3 regions of the Pantoea sp. Ae19-2 genome follow, and region 3 is predicted to be linked to each of the others. Evidence: predicted binding sites of a transcription regulator. Region 3 holds the regulator's gene; each other region holds the start of a gene.
What was found. Region 3 encodes Fur, which represses iron uptake genes when iron is present. Its sites were predicted from a motif close to ATAATAATGAGAACNACTATCAA; they were not measured.
Positions count from the first base shown of each region.

Region 1: the regulator Fur is predicted to act here: its motif matches at 2,310-2,332, upstream of efeU (iron uptake transporter permease EfeU).
Region 2: the regulator Fur is predicted to act here: its motif matches at 2,681-2,703, upstream of feoA (ferrous iron transporter A).

Region 1 is NZ_JBCHWE010000001.1:1,356,681-1,362,644, forward strand. It holds gene putA (trifunctional transcriptional regulator/proline dehydrogenase/L-glutamate gamma-semialdehyde dehydrogenase) at 1-265, opposite strand, end outside; gene putP (sodium/proline symporter PutP) at 709-2,193, shown strand; gene efeU (iron uptake transporter permease EfeU) at 2,384-3,211, shown strand; gene efeO (iron uptake system protein EfeO) at 3,261-4,382, shown strand; gene efeB (iron uptake transporter deferrochelatase/peroxidase subunit) at 4,382-5,671, shown strand.
Region 2 is NZ_JBCHWE010000001.1:3,497,235-3,503,198, reverse strand. It holds gene AAIE03_RS16135 (methyl-accepting chemotaxis protein) at 1-1,530, opposite strand, end outside; gene cspE (transcription antiterminator/RNA stability regulator CspE) at 2,093-2,305, opposite strand; gene feoA (ferrous iron transporter A) at 2,739-2,963, shown strand; gene feoB (Fe(2+) transporter permease subunit FeoB) at 2,963-5,284, shown strand.
Region 3 is NZ_JBCHWE010000001.1:2,590,715-2,596,678, reverse strand. It holds gene nagE (N-acetylglucosamine-specific PTS transporter subunit IIBC) at 1-1,091, shown strand, start outside; gene glnS (glutamine--tRNA ligase) at 1,243-2,910, shown strand; gene AAIE03_RS12040 (hypothetical protein) at 3,142-3,537, shown strand; gene fur (ferric iron uptake transcriptional regulator) at 3,598-4,041, opposite strand; gene fldA (flavodoxin FldA) at 4,377-4,907, opposite strand; gene ybfE (LexA regulated protein) at 5,030-5,314, opposite strand; gene ybfF (esterase) at 5,481-5,964, opposite strand, start outside.

The sequences.
Region 1 (5,964 bases), 1.2 Mb from region 3:
AGCGGGCGACCGACTGCGGCAAAATGTTTTCGGCGAATTCAAGGAAGGGCTGAACCATCTCTTCCGGGGCAAGCTCATCGGACGCTGAGTCGTTAAGCTGCAGGGGGATCTCATCCACCGTTTCACCCGCATCTAACTGGGTCAGATAATTAAAGATCGCCTGTTTAATCAGCCAGTGAGGCGTGCGATCGAGTTTCTGCGCCGCCAGTTTAATACGGTTGCGGGTGGCTTCATCCAGCTTCACCCCCATGGTTGTTGTTCCCATGATTTTCTCTTCCTTAAAACGGTTTTGACCAGAGCATGGGCTGCACTATTACCCATGTTGCAACTTTGTGCAACCAGGTTAAATGTGACCTCGGTTGCACACTTTGAAACCCCTTTTTTAATTAACATTTAAAAGCGGCACAAATCTTGCTGCAAAAAACTCGCCAAAGTTGCAACCCCATTCAATTTAAAGGGTGAAATCATTGCAAAGGTGCAACTTTATTGTGAGCGGGCGCAACCTGTGAGCATTAAAAAGGTATTGAGAGGTGAAACTGATGTGACGGATGTGTTAAATGCATTGTGTGCGCCGTGCCTTTACGGCAGGATACCGCGCCTTAAGGGAAATCGCTTTCTCTTGATGCGGTAACAGCCTGACGCCTTCACGTTCCGAGGGGGGCAGGAAAAAGATTTCTCTCAAGAGATCGGATAATAACGGAGAAACAAATGACAGTAAGTACGCCAATGTTGGTGACCTTTTTAATTTATATCCTTGGGATGGTGCTTATCGGTTTTATTGCCTGGCGCTCAACGAAAAACTTCGACGACTATATTCTGGGCGGGCGCAGCCTGGGCAGTGTCGTGACTGCGCTGTCCGCTGGAGCCTCCGATATGAGTGGATGGTTGCTAATGGGATTGCCGGGTGCCATTTTTCTTTCCGGTATCTCTGAAAGCTGGATCGCCATTGGCCTGATTATTGGTGCATGGTTTAACTGGAAGATTGTCGCGGGGCGCTTACGGGTTCAGACGGAACATCATGATAACGCCCTGACGCTGCCTGACTTCTTTACCAGCCGCTTTGAAGATCGCAGCAAAATCTTGCGGGTCATTTCTGCCGTGGTGATTCTGGTGTTTTTCACTATCTACTGCGCATCAGGCGTGGTGGCAGGCGCGCGTCTGTTTGAAAGCACCTTTGGTATGGATTACTCCACCGCCCTCTGGGCCGGTGCCGCCGCCACCATTCTGTATACCCTGGTGGGCGGATTCCTGGCGGTGAGCTGGACGGATACCGTTCAGGCCAGCCTGATGATCTTCGCGCTGATCCTGACGCCAGTCATCGTGGTCATCGCCGTGGGTGGCTGGAGCGATTCGATGGCGGTGATTGAGGCCAAAAATGCTGAAAACGTCGATATGTTCAAAGGCCTGAATTTCGTGGCCGTGCTGTCACTGCTGGGCTGGGGACTGGGCTATTTCGGTCAGCCTCATATCCTGGCACGTTTTATGGCGGCGGATTCACATCGTTCCATTCGTACCGCGCGCCGTATCGGCATGGCGTGGATGATTCTCTGTCTGGCGGGCGCGGTGGCCGTGGGCTTCTTTGGGATCGCCTATTTCCACAATAATCCTTCTCTGGCTGCGGGCGTTTCACAGAATGGAGAGCGCGTCTTTATTGAGCTGGCACGTATTCTGTTTAATCCGTGGATTGCCGGTATTTTATTGTCTGCCATTCTGGCGGCGGTCATGTCCACGCTCAGCTGCCAGCTGCTGGTCTGCTCCAGTGCGCTGACGGAAGATTTGTACAAAGGCTTTTTACGCAAGAATGCCAGCCAGAAAGAACTGGTTTGGGTAGGGCGCCTCATGGTGCTGCTGGTAGCGTTAGTGGCCATCGCGCTGGCGTCGAATCCCGAAAATCGGGTGTTAGGCCTGGTCAGCTATGCATGGGCCGGTTTTGGCGCGGCATTTGGACCGGTAGTCCTGTTTGGCGTGTGCTGGAAACGCATGAACCGCAATGGTGCGCTGGCGGGAATGATTGTCGGTGCGGTCACGGTACTGGTATGGAAACAGTATGGCTGGCTCGGCCTGTATGAAATCATTCCGGGCTTTATTTTTGCCAGTATCGCCATTGTGGTCTTCAGCCTGGCAGGCCGTGAACCTTCTGCAGCGGCCATTGAACGCTTCGATGCTGCCGAGACAGAATTCCAGACTAAATAAGGCGTGAACGTGTTGAAAAGCCTGCCCTGTAAAGGGTGGGTTTTTTTTTGGCCTGCGTCTGGCACAGACAGTTACGAAATTATTTCACGGAGGAACTTGTTTTTTTCTGAGTGGTAATGATAATCGGTATCGTTCGTTTTTACGTAAATTTACGTCCCATTGACGCTGCTTAACATTCAAGAGGTCGACGATGTTCGTTCCCTTTCTCATCATGCTGCGTGAAGGCCTGGAGGCAGCGCTCATCGTGAGCCTTATTGCCAGCTACCTGAAAAGGACGCAGCGCACACAATGGTTCCCTGCCATGTGGGCGGGTGTGTTTATTGCCGCTGCGCTTTGCCTTGCGCTGGGCATCGTCATTAACCAGACCACAGGGGAGTTTCCTCAGAAGCAGCAAGAGCTTTTTGAAGGCATTGTTGCGGTGGTCGCGGTCGTCATCCTGACCTCAATGGTGTTCTGGATGCGCCGGGTGGCGCGCAATATCAAGCTGGAACTGGAGCAGGCGGTCGATCAGGCTTTACAGAAATCAGCCGGGGGCGGCCTGGCCCTGGTCCTGATGGTGTTTCTTGCCGTCGCCCGGGAAGGGCTGGAGTCAGTGTTCTTTTTACTGGCCGCCTTCACTCAGGACGTCGGTTATGCGCCGCCGCTGGGTGCCGTGCTTGGCCTGGCGACGGCCGTTGTGCTGGGCATGTTGATCTACTGGGGCGGGGTTCGTCTGAATATGGCGCACTTTTTCCGCTGGACCAGCCTTTTTATTCTTCTGGTGGCCGCGGGGCTGGCAGCTGGCGCTATCCGTGCCTTTCATGAAGCCGGGCTGTGGAACCATTTTCAGCAGGTGGCGTTCGATATGAGTAACACCTTATCGACCCATTCACTGTTTGGCACGCTGCTTGAAGGCATTCTGGGTTATCAGGAAGCCCCCAGCGTAAGTGAAGTGGCCGTCTGGCTGCTTTATTTGATTCCGGCATTATTACTGTTTGTTATGCCTGCACGTGCTGGAACCTCAGCCGCTGCGCGCTAACGCGTTTACCAGGCGCGTCAGGCGCGCCTCTGACTGAATAGGGAAAAATATGAAGAAGCGTTTTCGTCGTCACGCGGTGCTGGCTTCGCTGCTGGCGGTTTCCGGCTCCACACTGGCTGCAGCCATTCCACAGGTTAGCGTGAGTGTCACGGACAAGCAGTGTGAACCGATGTCACTGACGGTTCAGGCGGGCAAGACTCAGTTTCTAATCAAAAACAACAGCCAAAAGGCGCTGGAATGGGAAATCCTTAAAGGGGTGATGGTGGTTGAGGAGCGCGAAAATATTGCGCCCGGCTTCAGTCAAAAACTGACCGCCAACCTTGAAGCGGGCGAATATGAAATGACCTGCGGCCTGCTGACGAACCCGAAAGGCAAGCTGATTGTCCAGGGCGGCGCGGGCAAAAACGTGCAGAAAGGTAAAACAGAACTGATGCAGCTGGCGGGTCCAATTAACGCCTACAAAGCCTACGTGACGGACGAAGTCAACCAGCTGGTGGCGGGAACCCAGGCCTTTACGGATGCGGTGAAAGCCGGAGATATCGAAAAAGCCAAAGCGCTGTTTGCCCCCACGCGCCAGCATTACGAACGTATAGAGCCGATAGCTGAGCTGTTCTCCGATCTGGATGGTCGCATTGACTCCCGTGAAGATGATTATGAGAAAAAGGCTGAAGACCCGAAATTCACCGGTTTTCACCGGCTTGAGAAAGCGTTGTTTGCCGATAATAGCACCAAAGATATGGCGGGCTATGCCGAGCAGTTAAACAACGACGTGCGCGATTTGCAGAAACGCGTTAGCGAGTTGGCGTTCCCACCGGCCAAGGTCGTGGGCGGCGCCGCAGGGCTGATCGAAGAAGTGGCTTCCAGTAAAATCTCCGGCGAAGAAGATCGTTACAGCCGTACCGACCTGTGGGATTTCCGGGCGAACGTGGATGGCGCGCAAAAAATTGTCGAGCTGTTGCGCCCCGTCCTGAAGCAGGCAAATCCAGCGCTTCTGGCAAAAGTGGATGCCAATTTCGCGAAAGTTGACGAGATTCTGGATAAATACCGCAGCGGTCAGGGTTATGAATCGTATGAAAAACTGACGCCAGCCGATCGAACCGCGCTGAAAGGGCCGATTACTGCCCTGGCGGAAGATCTTTCTCTGCTGCGTGGCACCTTAGGCCTGGATTGATGATGGATAAGGATAAGGCGTTAAGCCAGCCATCGCGCCGCCGTTTATTGAAAGGACTGGGAATGCTGGGCGGCGCGGCGGCCGTCAGCGGTGGGTGCCCGTTTCATGCCGCGGCCGCCGAAAACCCGGACAGCTTTTCGCCCGGCACGGTAACGCCGAACGCGCGTCAGCAAGTGCAGCCCTTTTATGGCGTGCATCAATCCGGCATTACGACGCCACAGCAGGCGTCAATGATGCTGGTCGCGTTCGATGTGCTGACCCGCGATAAGCAGGAACTGCAGCGTTTGTTCAAACTGCTTACGCAGCGCATCGCGTTTCTGACCCGGGGCGGGATGGCGCCCGCGGTGACCAACCCACAGCTGCCGCCGCTGGATTCAGGCATTCTGGGGGCCGAGATTGCCCCGGACAACCTGACGATGACGGTTTCCGTCGGTCATTCCCTGTTTGATTCGCGCTTTGGTCTGGCGGCGCTTAAGCCGGCCAAACTGCAGGCCATGAGCCGTTTCCCTAACGACTCTCTGGATGCAAATCAGTGCCACGGCGATCTGCTGTTGCAAATCTGTGCTAACACGCAGGACACGGTGATTCATGCACTCCGTGATGTGGTGAAACATACGCCCGATTTGCTCGGCATTCGCTGGCGACGGGAAGGGTTTATTTCAGATCATGCCGCGCGCAGCGCGGGAAAAGAAACGCCCATTAATCTGCTGGGTTTTAAAGACGGCACGGCCAATCCCGATACGCATAACATGGCGTTGATGGATAAGCTGCTGTGGGTAACGGAAGAGCAGGCGGAACCCGCGTGGGCCCGTCACGGCAGTTATCAGGCAGTAAGGTTGATCCGTTTTCATGTGGAAATGTGGGATCGCACGCCATTGGGTGAGCAACAAACGATCTTTGGTCGCGAGAAATTAAGCGGCGCACCACTGGGCATGAAAAACGAGCACGACGTGCCGGATTATCGCCAGGATCCTGATGGCGATGTCATTGCGTTGGATGCGCATATTCGGCTGGCGAACCCGCGCACGCCTGCGACCGAAAGCAGCCTGATGCTGCGCCGGGGCTACAGTTATTCTGCGGGTATTTCAGCGTCAGGCCAGATGGAAATGGGCTTGCTGTTTGTTTGTTATCAACATGATTTAGAATTGGGTTTTCTGACCGTACAAAACCGTCTGAATGGTGAAGCGCTGGAAGAGTATATACGTCCCTTTGGCGGCGGATACTTTTTTGTATTACCCGGCGTTATCAATGAAAATCATTATTTGGGCCAGTCCTTACTTGAAAGCTGATTAAATTTTAATCACGGCATTCTGTGCCTGACCGCCCAGTGTGCCGTATTTCTGTCTCAGGTTTTTTATCTCCCGCCTGTTTTTTCGCGCTCCGTTTTAAACCGTTGATGCCGCATTGAAAAATAAACTAACTCTCTGTAATACTTGCGTAATTTAATTTAAGTAAGGTTTGCGATAACGCACGGTTGAATATTTATTTTTCAATAAAGTGAAAATACTGTTGCAAAATACCAATAAGATGGTTCACTTTACTATGAAAGCGTAATCGGGCGTGTTGATGTCTCACACTGGAG
Region 2 (5,964 bases), 910 kb from region 3:
CTGGCGTAACTGCGTTGCCTGATCCTCCAGCGATGCAGCGGCACTGGCCGACTCTTCAACCAGCGCGGCGTTTTGCTGCGTGACGCCGTCCATTTCAGATACCGCTTTACTCACCTGCTCAATGCCGCGCGTCTGCTCGGCCGAGGCTGAGGCAATCTCTGCCATCAACTGCGTCACGCTGTTAACGGAATTCACAATGCTGCCCATCACATCGCCTGCTTCTGAGGCGTGCGTCGAACCACTGTTTACGCGTTGGGTGGACTGGTCAATCAGCGTGCGTATTTCCTGGGCCGCGCTGGCGCTGCGACCGGCCAGAGACCGCACTTCACCGGCCACCACAGCAAAACCACGTCCCTGCTCGCCCGCACGCGCGGCTTCCACTGCGGCGTTAAGCGCCAGGATATTGGTCTGGAAGGCGATGCTGTCAATAATGCCAATAATGCTGGCGATCTGTTTTGAGCTTTCACTTATCTGTTCAATGTTGGCGATCACCTTCGCGACGATTTGCCCACCCTGCGAGGCCATCACGGAGGCATCTTTCGCCATGGTGGTTGCCTGCTGAGCATTTTCCGCGTTCAGTTTTACCGTTGAGGTGAGCTGCTCCATGCTGGCTGCGGTTTCCTCAAGGGCTGCGGCCTGTTGTTCGGTGCGCGAGGAGAGATCGGTACTGCCGGCAGAAACTTCTGCCGCGCCGGTAAAAATTGACTGCGTGGCATCATCCACAGAGCGGATGGTGACAACCAGCGCACTGCGCATCTCTTCGAGCTGGCGAAGCAGTCTGCCGGTTTCATTTTGACTCTCACTGGCGATCTCCTGAGTCAGATCACCGGCAGAGATAGCACGCATGTAATCCGTCGCCATGCTCAGCGGTTTCAGCAGCAGGGTTCTCAGACCGGCCCAAACAGTGGCAACGGTGACAAGGGCAATGATCGCGATAATCAGCAACGTCCACAGCATATTACTGTAGTTGCTATCGTTTTCAGCGGCTATCTGCTTCATTAACTGGTAGTTCGCACTGCGCCATGTCTGATAAGCCTTATCCAGATTATCCTGAGCTTCCTGCGCATCAAGATTCCCGTAACCCTGATAGTTATTATTTTTCAGGAAGTCTACTGAGGCGAGCATTGTTTCGTGCATCTTGTTGTAAGCCGCCTCGACATTTTTTGTCACCTCAGCATGCTGACCCGGTAATGCGGGTGCGGTCTTATAAGCCTGGAAATACTCATCAGCTTTATCGGCGGATTGTTTTGCCACCTCCAGCAGTTTGGCAATAGACGCCAGTGACGCCGGATCTTTCTGGTTTTTAAGGAAGCGAATCGCCACGCGGCTGATCGTCACGCGGGTTTTAATCAGCGTTTGTACACTGTCGCTCAACTGTTGTTGCTGCAGCGTAAGTTGTTCAGTATGCGAGAAATTGCGCCCGGCCTGACTGACAGAGGAATAAAAAAGAAAGCCCGTAATGGTCAATAGCGCACTAAAAAGAAATAACACGGCAACAATACCCGTCGTGATTTTAAGGTTTTTAAGCATTGCAGTAATCCCGGTAAAAGGTGATACAGGTTTATCGGTATTAAAATGATTAGCTTAATAGTGACGCGATAAATAATGTGATCTATGACAATAACTAAGAAATAAAAGCGGCTTTTCTGAAGAGAGAAAATGTTAGCGAGCCCTTGGGGAACATCGTCTCAATGATAAAAGGCAGCGCGGCTAAAATGTACCATCAGATACATTATTGTGATCTGAGAATAATAAAAAGGTCCACGGTTTGCGCCCATGCGTCGTTATTTTGCACACCCGATGCCTGTATTTTCACGTGAATATAATAACGCTTTGAAATAATAATGAAAACCTGATGCCCGGCGCTTTTCTCCCACTGGCGTTATTCGTGCAAGCGATGCAGAGGTTAGCGGATGTCAGGCGTGCTGGCGCAATGGAGGGCGAACAATATTCTGGAAGGCTGCAGCAAGGGCGAATGCAGTTTATGACAGGCATAAAAAAACCCGCACAAGGCGGGTTCTTTTCACAACGACTTAACTGCTCAGGCTGTTGCCATCATCGCTATCGTAAGCGGTCGTGAGGGCATCAGCTGTTACAGAGCAACAACATTGCCAGCTGAAGGACCTTTAGGACCGTTCTCGATTGAGAACTCCACTTTCTGGCCTTCATCTAATGTTTTGAAATCGCTGCTCTGAATAGCAGAGAAATGTACGAATACATCTTTGCTGCCGTCCTGAGGAGAAATAAAGCCGAAGCCTTTATCAGCGTTAAACCATTTTACTAAACCAGTCATTTTAGTTGACATAGATGTGTCCTTTTCATTTTGAGCCACGCAAGGTGACGAAGATGGCCTGTTTTGCAGATTTTACTTATTGGGCACTTAGGAGGAGGCTCATGAAGAAGGGCATCTGGGAATGACGCTTGAACTGAGGACTGCTTTACTAAAACTGCTTTCATAAGGTCTGTGTTCCAAACCGATGTCGCTACACTATAGAGGTTGAACGTATTAAGCAAGGTTTAATTTTATTTAAGTCAGACAGGCAGGCGGCCATGTAACAAACCCGGCCAGCGCACGGCCTTGCGCTGGCCACGGCCCGTTGTTGAACAGGCCCGCTTATCCCGATCGCCACCACCCCATTCATTTCTGCTTTCCTGGGGTTCTGCCCATCCAGATCAATAAACAAGAATAGTTATCATTTGTATAATCCCTTTCTGCTGTTACCGGAACGGATAAGGCCATGCAAATTACACCAGGTACAACCTATCGCATCAGGGGATACCAACATTCTATTCATCCCGCCTGGCGGCAAAAATTATTAACTATGGGCATGTTACCCGGCACGCTGATTGAGGTCGTTCGGATCGCACCGCTGGGCGATCCCGTTCAGGTCCGCACGCGTCGCGTGAGCCTTGCGGTCAGGCAGCAGGACCTGGCGTCCGTCATGCTGGAAGAAATACGCTGATGAAAACATTGACTCTAGGCCTGATTGGCAACCCAAATACCGGCAAAACCACGCTGTTTAACCAGCTTACTGGCGCACGTCAGCGCGTCGGCAACTGGGCCGGCGTCACTGTCGAACGTAAAGAAGGGCAGTTTTTTACCGCCACAACGGATGTGCGACTGGTGGATTTGCCAGGCACCCGCTCGCTCACCACCTGTTCGGCGGACGGCTCTGTTGATGAAAGCATCGCCTGCCGATACCTGTTTGACGATCACGCCGACCTGATTGTGAACGTGATCGACAGTTCAAACCTGGAGAGCCATCTTTTCCTGACGTTTCAGTTACTGGAACTGGGGGTTCCCTGCATTGTGGCGCTGACTATGCAGGACATTGCGGCCAGCCATAACATTCGCATTGATATCGCTGCACTCTCAGCCCGTCTGGGCTGTCCGGTTGTCACCCTGACTTCTACCCGTGCTGACGGCATCGCTAAGCTGAAAGACGCCATTGATAGCTGGCAAAAAGAGATCGCGCCGCCGCCGGTGGTGTACCCGTCCGGGATCGAAGCAGCGATTTCCCGGCTCCGCGCTATGATGCCCGGCGATATCAGCGCGCAAAAACAGCGCTGGCTGGCGTTACAGCTACTGGAAGGCGATGTTCACAGCCGTGAGGTTTGTCCTGCGGCCGTAGCGCATTTGCCCGAGATTGTTGAGGCGGCTGGCGGCGATCCGGCGATGGTGATCGCCGACAGCCGTTATCAGGCCATTGCGACGCTCTGTGCCGCCGTCAGTAATATTCAGCAGTCGGCGCCGGGCACGCTGACTGAAGGACTGGACAGCATCGTGCTCAACCGGTGGGCAGGTATTCCAGTTTTTCTGGGTGTGATGTACCTGATGTTTGTTCTGTCGATCAATATTGGTGCCGCCCTCCAGCCACTATTCGATAGCGGTTCGGTGGCGCTGTTTATTCATGGCACGCAATGGCTGGGTTTTCACTTTCACTTTCCCGACTGGGTGACGGTATTTCTGGCACAGGGAATCGGTGCCGGAATCAATACCGTGCTACCGATTCTGCCGCAGATTGGCCTAATGTATCTGTTTCTCTCTTTTCTGGAAGACTCCGGTTACATGGCGCGTGCGGCATTTGTTATCGATCGCCTGATGCAGTCGCTGGGCCTGCCCGGTAAATCCTTTGTTCCCTTAATCGTCGGCTTTGGCTGCAATGTGCCATCCGTTATGGGCGCCCGCACGCTCGATACACCCCGTGAGCGCTTACTTACGGTGCTGATTGCGCCCTTTATGTCCTGCGGCGCTCGTCTGGCCATTTTTGCTGTATTTGCCGCCACGTTTTTTGGGGCTTACAGCGCCAGCCTGGTCTTTTCCCTTTACGTGCTGGGCATTGCTGTGGCGATTATCACCGGGTTGATCCTGAAACATACGCTGCTGCGTGGAGAAGCGTCTCCGTTTGTGATGGAGCTGCCCGTCTATCATCGTCCCCATCTCAAGAGCCTGCTGATCCAGACCTGGCAGCGCCTGAAAATGTTTATCATCCGTGCCGGACGGGTCATCATTTTAGTGAGCATGGTTATCGGTCTGCTCAGCAGCTTTTCGTTTAACGGATCGACGGTGGACAATATCAACCAGTCCGCCCTGGCCTCAGCCAGCAAAGTCGTCACGCCAGCACTGCGGCCAATCGGGATCACTCCGGATAACTGGCAGGCCACTGTGGGCCTGGTCACCGGCATTATGGCAAAGGAAGTGGTGGTTGGAACGCTGAACAGCCTCTATGTCGGAGAAGATGTGCAAAGCGGTGCCTTTGATCCGCAGCACTTTGATCTGTTAGGTGAGCTGGGCGACGCACTCACAGAAACCGGCAACAGTCTGCAAGCGGCGTTTCGCCTGAGCGCGCTGGCAAATCCTATCGAGGCCAGCAAAGGAGACAGTGAAATAAATGCCAGGCAGATGGGCGTGATGAGTGCGAAGTTTGGCAACGGCTTTGCCGCTTACAGCTACTTAATTTTTGTGCTGCTTTACGTGCCCTGCGTCTCGGTTATGGGGGCGATTGCCCGCGAGGCTGGAAGAAACTGGATGCTGTTTTCATTCTTTTGGGGTTTAAACGTCGCCTATTCCGTCGCCACGCTGTTTTATCAGAGCGTCAGCTTCCGCAGCCACCCTGGCGTGAGTGCGCTTTGCCTGATCGGTGTCGTAATGGTCAACGCTGTGGTGTTTGTTCTGCTGCGGCGATTCAGCACGCGCGTGAAGGTGACGCCTTTTTCCAGCGTGGCAACCTCAGTGGGTTGTGGGGGCTGCCAGGGATGCGCCAAACATCAGCATACAGGTTAGGGCGTTTGCCGTGCGACGAATCAGCGCCCGGAACTCGCCTCTGTTGCTGTTGGCGTGATGGGCGCAATGGTACTGATGGTCCGACGCCAGGGCGTTGTCAGTTGCCCCGATCCTGAAAACCACTGTGCCCGCTGACAACAGCCTTAATCACGCGGCAGTTGATTGGCCCTCAGCCTGTTTCGATTTAGGTACAATACATAGTGCGTGCTCATAGGCCCGTGTGAGCATGACGGCTACCGGCCAAAATGTGATGTTTAAAAAAACAGGCCGTTTAAGCAAAAAAGAGTATTCGATATATCAGCCGCGTGAATATTTAGCGTGGCGATATATCTTCAATACACCGATGCATGAAGTTAAACGTTAATTAAACACGATGGCGTCTTCTGCTTTATATATTTATTTAGTTGTGGACTTTGCTGTTTTTTTAGTTATGCCGCCTTTAGCATTTTGATGGCTATTATAAGGATATTCTTATTCCTGAGACAGAATCCTCACTTCCTCCCCGTAAGACTACGATTAAGAGAGTCCTGATTTCGCATTGTGGGGCGGTTTGTAGAGCCGGCTTATTGCGAAAACGATCCGCATTTGTGTAAAGTGGAATATACCATCCTTTGTGCATTTCAGACGGTATTCCAGGTCCTTTATAAATTACAGAATACTCCTAATTTATCTGTTATTGT
Region 3 (5,964 bases):
TCCATGCTGTGTTGACCGGTCTGTCTGTGTTTATTGCTGCCAGCATGCATTGGATTGCCGGCTTTGGTTTCAGCGCGGGGCTGGTGGACATGGTGCTCTCATCCCGCAATCCCCTGGCGACGCACTGGTACATGCTGATTCCGCAAGGGCTGGTGTTCTTCGTTATCTACTATGTTGTGTTCCGTTTCACCATCAAAAAATTCAACCTGATGACGCCGGGCCGTGAGCTGGCGGTTGCTGGCGATGAAACCGATGGTTATGACGTGAATGTGGATACTACCGACAACGGTGAGAGCGCGACCGAATCTCTGGCGCGTCGTTACATTGGCGCGGTGGGCGGTTCAGACAACTTAACCGCGATCGATGCCTGCATTACGCGTTTGCGTCTGAATGTGAAGGATGCCGGGCAGGTTAATGAAGGCGTGGCGAAACGCCTGGGTGCCTCAGGTGTCATCCGCCTGAACAAGCAGAGCGTTCAGATAATCGTCGGCACACAGGCTGAAAGTATCGCCATGGCCATGAAAAAAGTGTTGGTGAAAGGCCCGGTTGCAGCCGCTACCGCCAGCACCGCCAGCGCACCCGCTGCGGCCAGCGACGTGAAACCTCAGGCTGTGTTAAACAGTGAAAAACGCGTTATCGCGACCTTAGTGGCGCCCGTAAGCGGTGAAATTGTGCCGCTGGATGCCGTACCGGATGAGGCTTTTGCCAGTAAAGCGGTCGGCGACGGTGTAGCAATCAAACCCAGCGACAAGCGCGTTGTGGCCCCCATTGCGGGCACCGTGGTGAAAATCTTTAACACTAACCATGCGTTCTGCCTGGAAAGTGAAAACGGGGTGGAGATCGTGGTGCACATGGGGCTGGATACCGTGGCGCTGGGCGGTCAGGGCTTTACCCGTTTAGTGGAAGAGGGCGCTCAGGTCACGGCAGGTCAGCCGGTGCTGGAGATGGATCTTGACTATCTCAACGCCCATGCCCGCTCGATGATAAGTCCGGTGGTGGTCAGCAATATTGAAGACTTCGCAGGATTAACGCTGTTGACGCAGGGCCAGGTGATCGCGGGTGAAACCCCGCTGTATGAAATTAAAGGCTAATTCGCTGTATCAACAATAAAAGGCAGGAAGCGATTCCTGCCTTTTTTATTTTAAACGCCCAACAAACGGTTGTTTCTCTGCAACGCTTTGTGGATCATACCCGGATATTACGTGGTATAAACCACCCTTTCTACGCGTTGAGGATTTTGAGATGAGTGAGGCTGAAGCCCGCCCAACTAACTTTATTCGTCAGATTATTGACGAGGATTTGGCGAGCGGGAAGCACAGCAGTGTGCATACCCGTTTCCCGCCAGAGCCAAATGGTTATCTGCACATCGGTCATGCTAAATCAATCTGCCTGAATTTTGGTATTGCACAAGACTATCAGGGCGAGTGCAATCTGCGTTTTGACGATACCAATCCGGTTAAAGAGGATATGGAATTTGTTGAGTCCATCAAGCGTGATGTGCAGTGGTTGGGTTTTTCGTGGAGTGGCGACGTTCGTTATTCATCTGACTATTTTGATCAGCTTTACCAGTATGCGGTTGAACTGATCGGAAAGGGACTTGCCTATGTTGATGAACTGACCCCTGAAGAAATTCGTGAATACCGGGGAACGTTAACCGCGCCGGGTAAAAACAGCCCATACCGCGATCGCAGCGTGGAAGAGAACCTTGCCCTGTTTGAAAAAATGCGCAACGGTGAATTTGCAGAAGGTAAAGCCTGTCTGCGTGCAAAAATTGATATGGCTTCCAGCTTTATCGTTATGCGCGACCCGGTGCTGTACCGCATTAAGTTTGCTGAACATCATCAAACCGGCAACAAATGGTGCATCTACCCGATGTACGATTTTACCCACTGCATTTCCGATGCGCTGGAAGGCATTACGCATTCACTCTGTACACTGGAGTTCCAGGATAACCGCCGTCTGTATGACTGGGTGCTGGACAACATCACGATTCCGGTTCATCCACGTCAGTACGAATTTTCGCGCCTGAATCTTGAATATGCGGTGATGTCAAAACGCAAACTCACGCAGCTGGTCAGTGAGAAGCATGTGGAAGGCTGGGACGATCCCCGTATGTTAACCGTGTCCGGCCTGCGTCGCCGTGGTTATACCGCGGCCTCAATCCGTGAGTTTTGCCGGCGTATTGGTATTACCAAGCAGGACAACATTGTTGAAATGGCCTCGCTGGAGTCTTGTATCCGCGACGATCTCAATGAAAATGCGCCACGCGCGATGGCGGTGTTGGATCCGGTTAAGCTGGTGCTGGAAAACCTGCCGGCAGGCCATAACGAAGTGCTTAGCATGCCGAACCATCCTAACAAACCGGAGATGGGGACGCGCGACGTGCCGTTCAGCCGCGAAATCTGGATCGATCGGGCCGATTTCCGTGAAGAAGCTAACAAGCAGTATAAACGCCTGGTGCTGGGTAAAGAGGTGCGCCTGCGTAATGCGTACGTGATCCGAGCCGAGCGTATCGCGAAAGATGAAGAAGGCAATATCACCTGCATCTACTGCACCTGTGATGTGGATACGCTGAGCAAAGATCCTGCTGACGGCCGTAAAGTTAAAGGCGTGATTCACTGGGTGTCCGCTGAACATGCGCTGCCCGCTGAGTTCCGTCTTTACGATCGCCTGTTTAGCGTACCCAATCCTGGCGCGGCAGACGATTTCCTGACCACGATTAATCCCGACTCGCTGGAGGTCAAACAGGGCTTTGTTGAACCCGGCCTGCGTGATGCGGTGGCCAGCGCGCCCTACCAGTTTGAGCGCGAAGGCTACTTCTGTGCCGACAGCGTTTATTCAACCCCTTCACAGTTAGTGTTTAACCGCACGGTAGGTTTACGCGATACCTGGGCGAAAATCGGCGAATAATTTCTCTGTGATGTTGACCGCAGGGTAATCGAAAGGGCGACTTATCGCCCTTTTTTATTGCGGCGATTTTTTTTAGTACCGACGTTTCTCCTGAGCAGAGTCAGAGTATTAATTTTATTTTTGTGGAACCGCTCTCAGTTTAATTTTTTTAATAAATTTCCCAGTGTTAATTCTTTTTTTTCAGGTACGCTAACCCTCTGAAGTATCAGTTTGTGGGTTTAAAAGGAAAAAATGACACTTTTTGCACAGGAAGCCAAACATAGCGTTGTCGTGTTACATCAGCTTATTGAACATATTTTTAATCATGGTCGGGATGGTAGCGACAGTTTTCATCTGCTGCTCTCGCACTTTCATCCCGATTTTAAGATGGTCACGCCGCAGGGAAAACAGCTGAACCTGGATCAGGTTGAAGATCTTTTTCGACGACTGCAGGGGGCAAGGGAAGGGATGCGCATTGCGACCAGTGAGCATGTAATTCTTTCTGAGCATGCGAACGAAGTGACGATTCAGTATCGCGAACTGCAGATGATGAATGGTGAAAATAAAAGCCGTATTTCGCTGGCGATTCTGGACTGCACCACCTCTGTTCCACGCTGGCGCTACCTGCAGGAAACGCTCGTGACCTGAGCGACAGCAATAAAAAAGCCGATGTGAACATCGGCTTTTTTACTTTATACCCGAAAGCGCTTATTTGTCGTGCAGCGTTTCGTCTTCACGGCAGTCGCCCAGTGCACAGTGACCGTACAGGTACAGGCTGTGGTTGGTGAGCTTAATACCATGACGGGTCGCGATTTCACGTTGACGCGTCTCAATGGATTCGTCACTAAATTCAATCACTTTACCGCAATCCAGACAGATCAGGTGGTCGTGATGGTGCTGCTGCGTCAGCTCAAACACCGATTTACCGCCTTCAAAGTTGTGGCGGGTCACGATGCCTGCATCGTCGAACTGGTTAAGCACACGGTAGACCGTGGCCAGTCCAATCTCTTCGCCCATGTCGATCAGGCGTTTATACAGATCTTCCGCGCTGACGTGATGGCATGCAGGTTCCTGAAGCACTTCCAGAATTTTGAGTCTGGGCAATGTGACTTTCAGGCCAGCCTTCTTTAATGCGGTATTGTTGTCAGTCATGCGGATATTGTCCTGTTACTTTAGTCACTCTTGTGGCACGTAGCCTGTATGTCGATCGACCGCCATTCTCATTTGCGTCTCATTATAGAACTGATGCGCTGAAATGAAAACCGATGTCCTTGCGATGCGCCAGCGGCGATGTTCGCTGCGCATGGCATGGAAAGCGGACGAGTCGCATTTCGCGTTTTGTCATCTCAGTTCCTGGGAAATAAGCAGATGATCGATGCGGGTATTCTACAGATTAAATGGGGAAAGTTACAAAAATGTAGCTATTATTTTTATAGGAAAAGCCGTTTGCTCAGTGTGAACCTGCGTCCACACTGAGCTCAGCGCGATCAGGCTTCAATGATTTCTTTGAGCTGCAGCTCATCAAAAATTTGCTTAACCCATTTATCAACGCGTTCGTTGGTCAGCTCTGGCTGGCGATCTTCATCAATAGCCAGACCCAGGAAGTGGTTGTCATCAGCCAGGCCTTTTGACGCTTCGAAGTGGTAACCCTCGGTCGGCCAGTGGCCCACGATGATGGCGCCGTTAGGTTCGATGATGTCACGAATGGTTCCCATGGCATCACAGAAGTACTCTGCGTAATCTTCCTGATCGCCACAGCCAAACAGCGCAACCAGCTTGCCGTTAAAGTCGATCTCTTCCAGCGTCGGGAAGAAGTCATCCCAGTCGCACTGGGCTTCACCGTAATACCAGGTGGGGATGCCCAGCAGCAGAATGTCAAAGGCTTCTAAGTCTTCTTTAGTGCTTTTCGCGATGTCGTGAACTTCTGCAACGTCTTTACCCAGTTGTTTCTGGATCATTTTTGCAATGTTTTCGGTGTTACCGGTATCGCTGCCAAAGAAGATGCCTACGATTGCCATGGGTAAAATAACCTCTTAAATCCTGATGATAGAATGAATGCCGGAGCCTGTTCAGCAAATGATAGCAGACCGCGCAAAAGGGCGGAATGTGTAAAGCCGCGACATTTGTTTCTGTGTGCGGTTTACCCGCGTGAGTCCAGTTTGAGTTGTGCCAGCAGCATTTGTTCAATTAATTCGCTGCGGCTGAGATTGCGCTGCTCAGCCAGCATATTCAGCGCTTCAACGGCTTCACTGTTCATTTTGAGTTCGACACGACGAAGTCCGCGCCCTTTGTCACGTTTCAGTTGATTGCGTTTGTTGATACGCAGTTGTTCATCACGCGTAAGCGGACTGGTTTTTGGGCGACCAGGGCGACGCTCGTTAGCGAACAGATCGAGCGTCGTACGGTCAGTGTGTTCTTTTGCCATGACTTAGTACAACTGAGTGGGCGCGAACGAGACGTTTCCGCTGCGCAGATTAAAGTATTGACTCTTCCCGCGGGCAACCGCGCCCACGGCAAAAATTTAGCGCGCCATCATACTCCAGGCTAACCGCGGACGCCAATCTTAAACTTTTACAGCCAGTTAAGATGTTTTAAAGCGCAAAAAAGCGTCGAATACTGCGTAAAACGGCATCAGGTTTTTCAGCATGGACCCAGTGACCAGCACCACCGATCACATGTGCATGCGCGGCCGGGAACTGCCTGAGTAACGCGTCACGATACTGATTATCCAGATAAGGTGAGTCGCCACCGCGAATAAACAGCGCGGGATGTGGCCAGGCAGGCACCTCCTGCCAGCCGGAGATCAGCGCATAGTTGTCCCATAACACCGGGACATTAAAGCGCCATTCGCCCTGACTGAATGATTTCAGGATGAACTGAATGACGCCGTCCTCATCAATATGGTTGCGCATGATCTCTGCGGCTTCAGTGCGCAAGGTGACGCCAGCGGCCGTGACGGCCCGGATAGCGGCGAAAATCTCGTCATGCCGACGTGTCTGATAGTCAACGGGCGCGATGTCGATCATCACCATCTGTTCGATACGTTCTGGTGCCAGCGCGCTCATTGTCATGGCG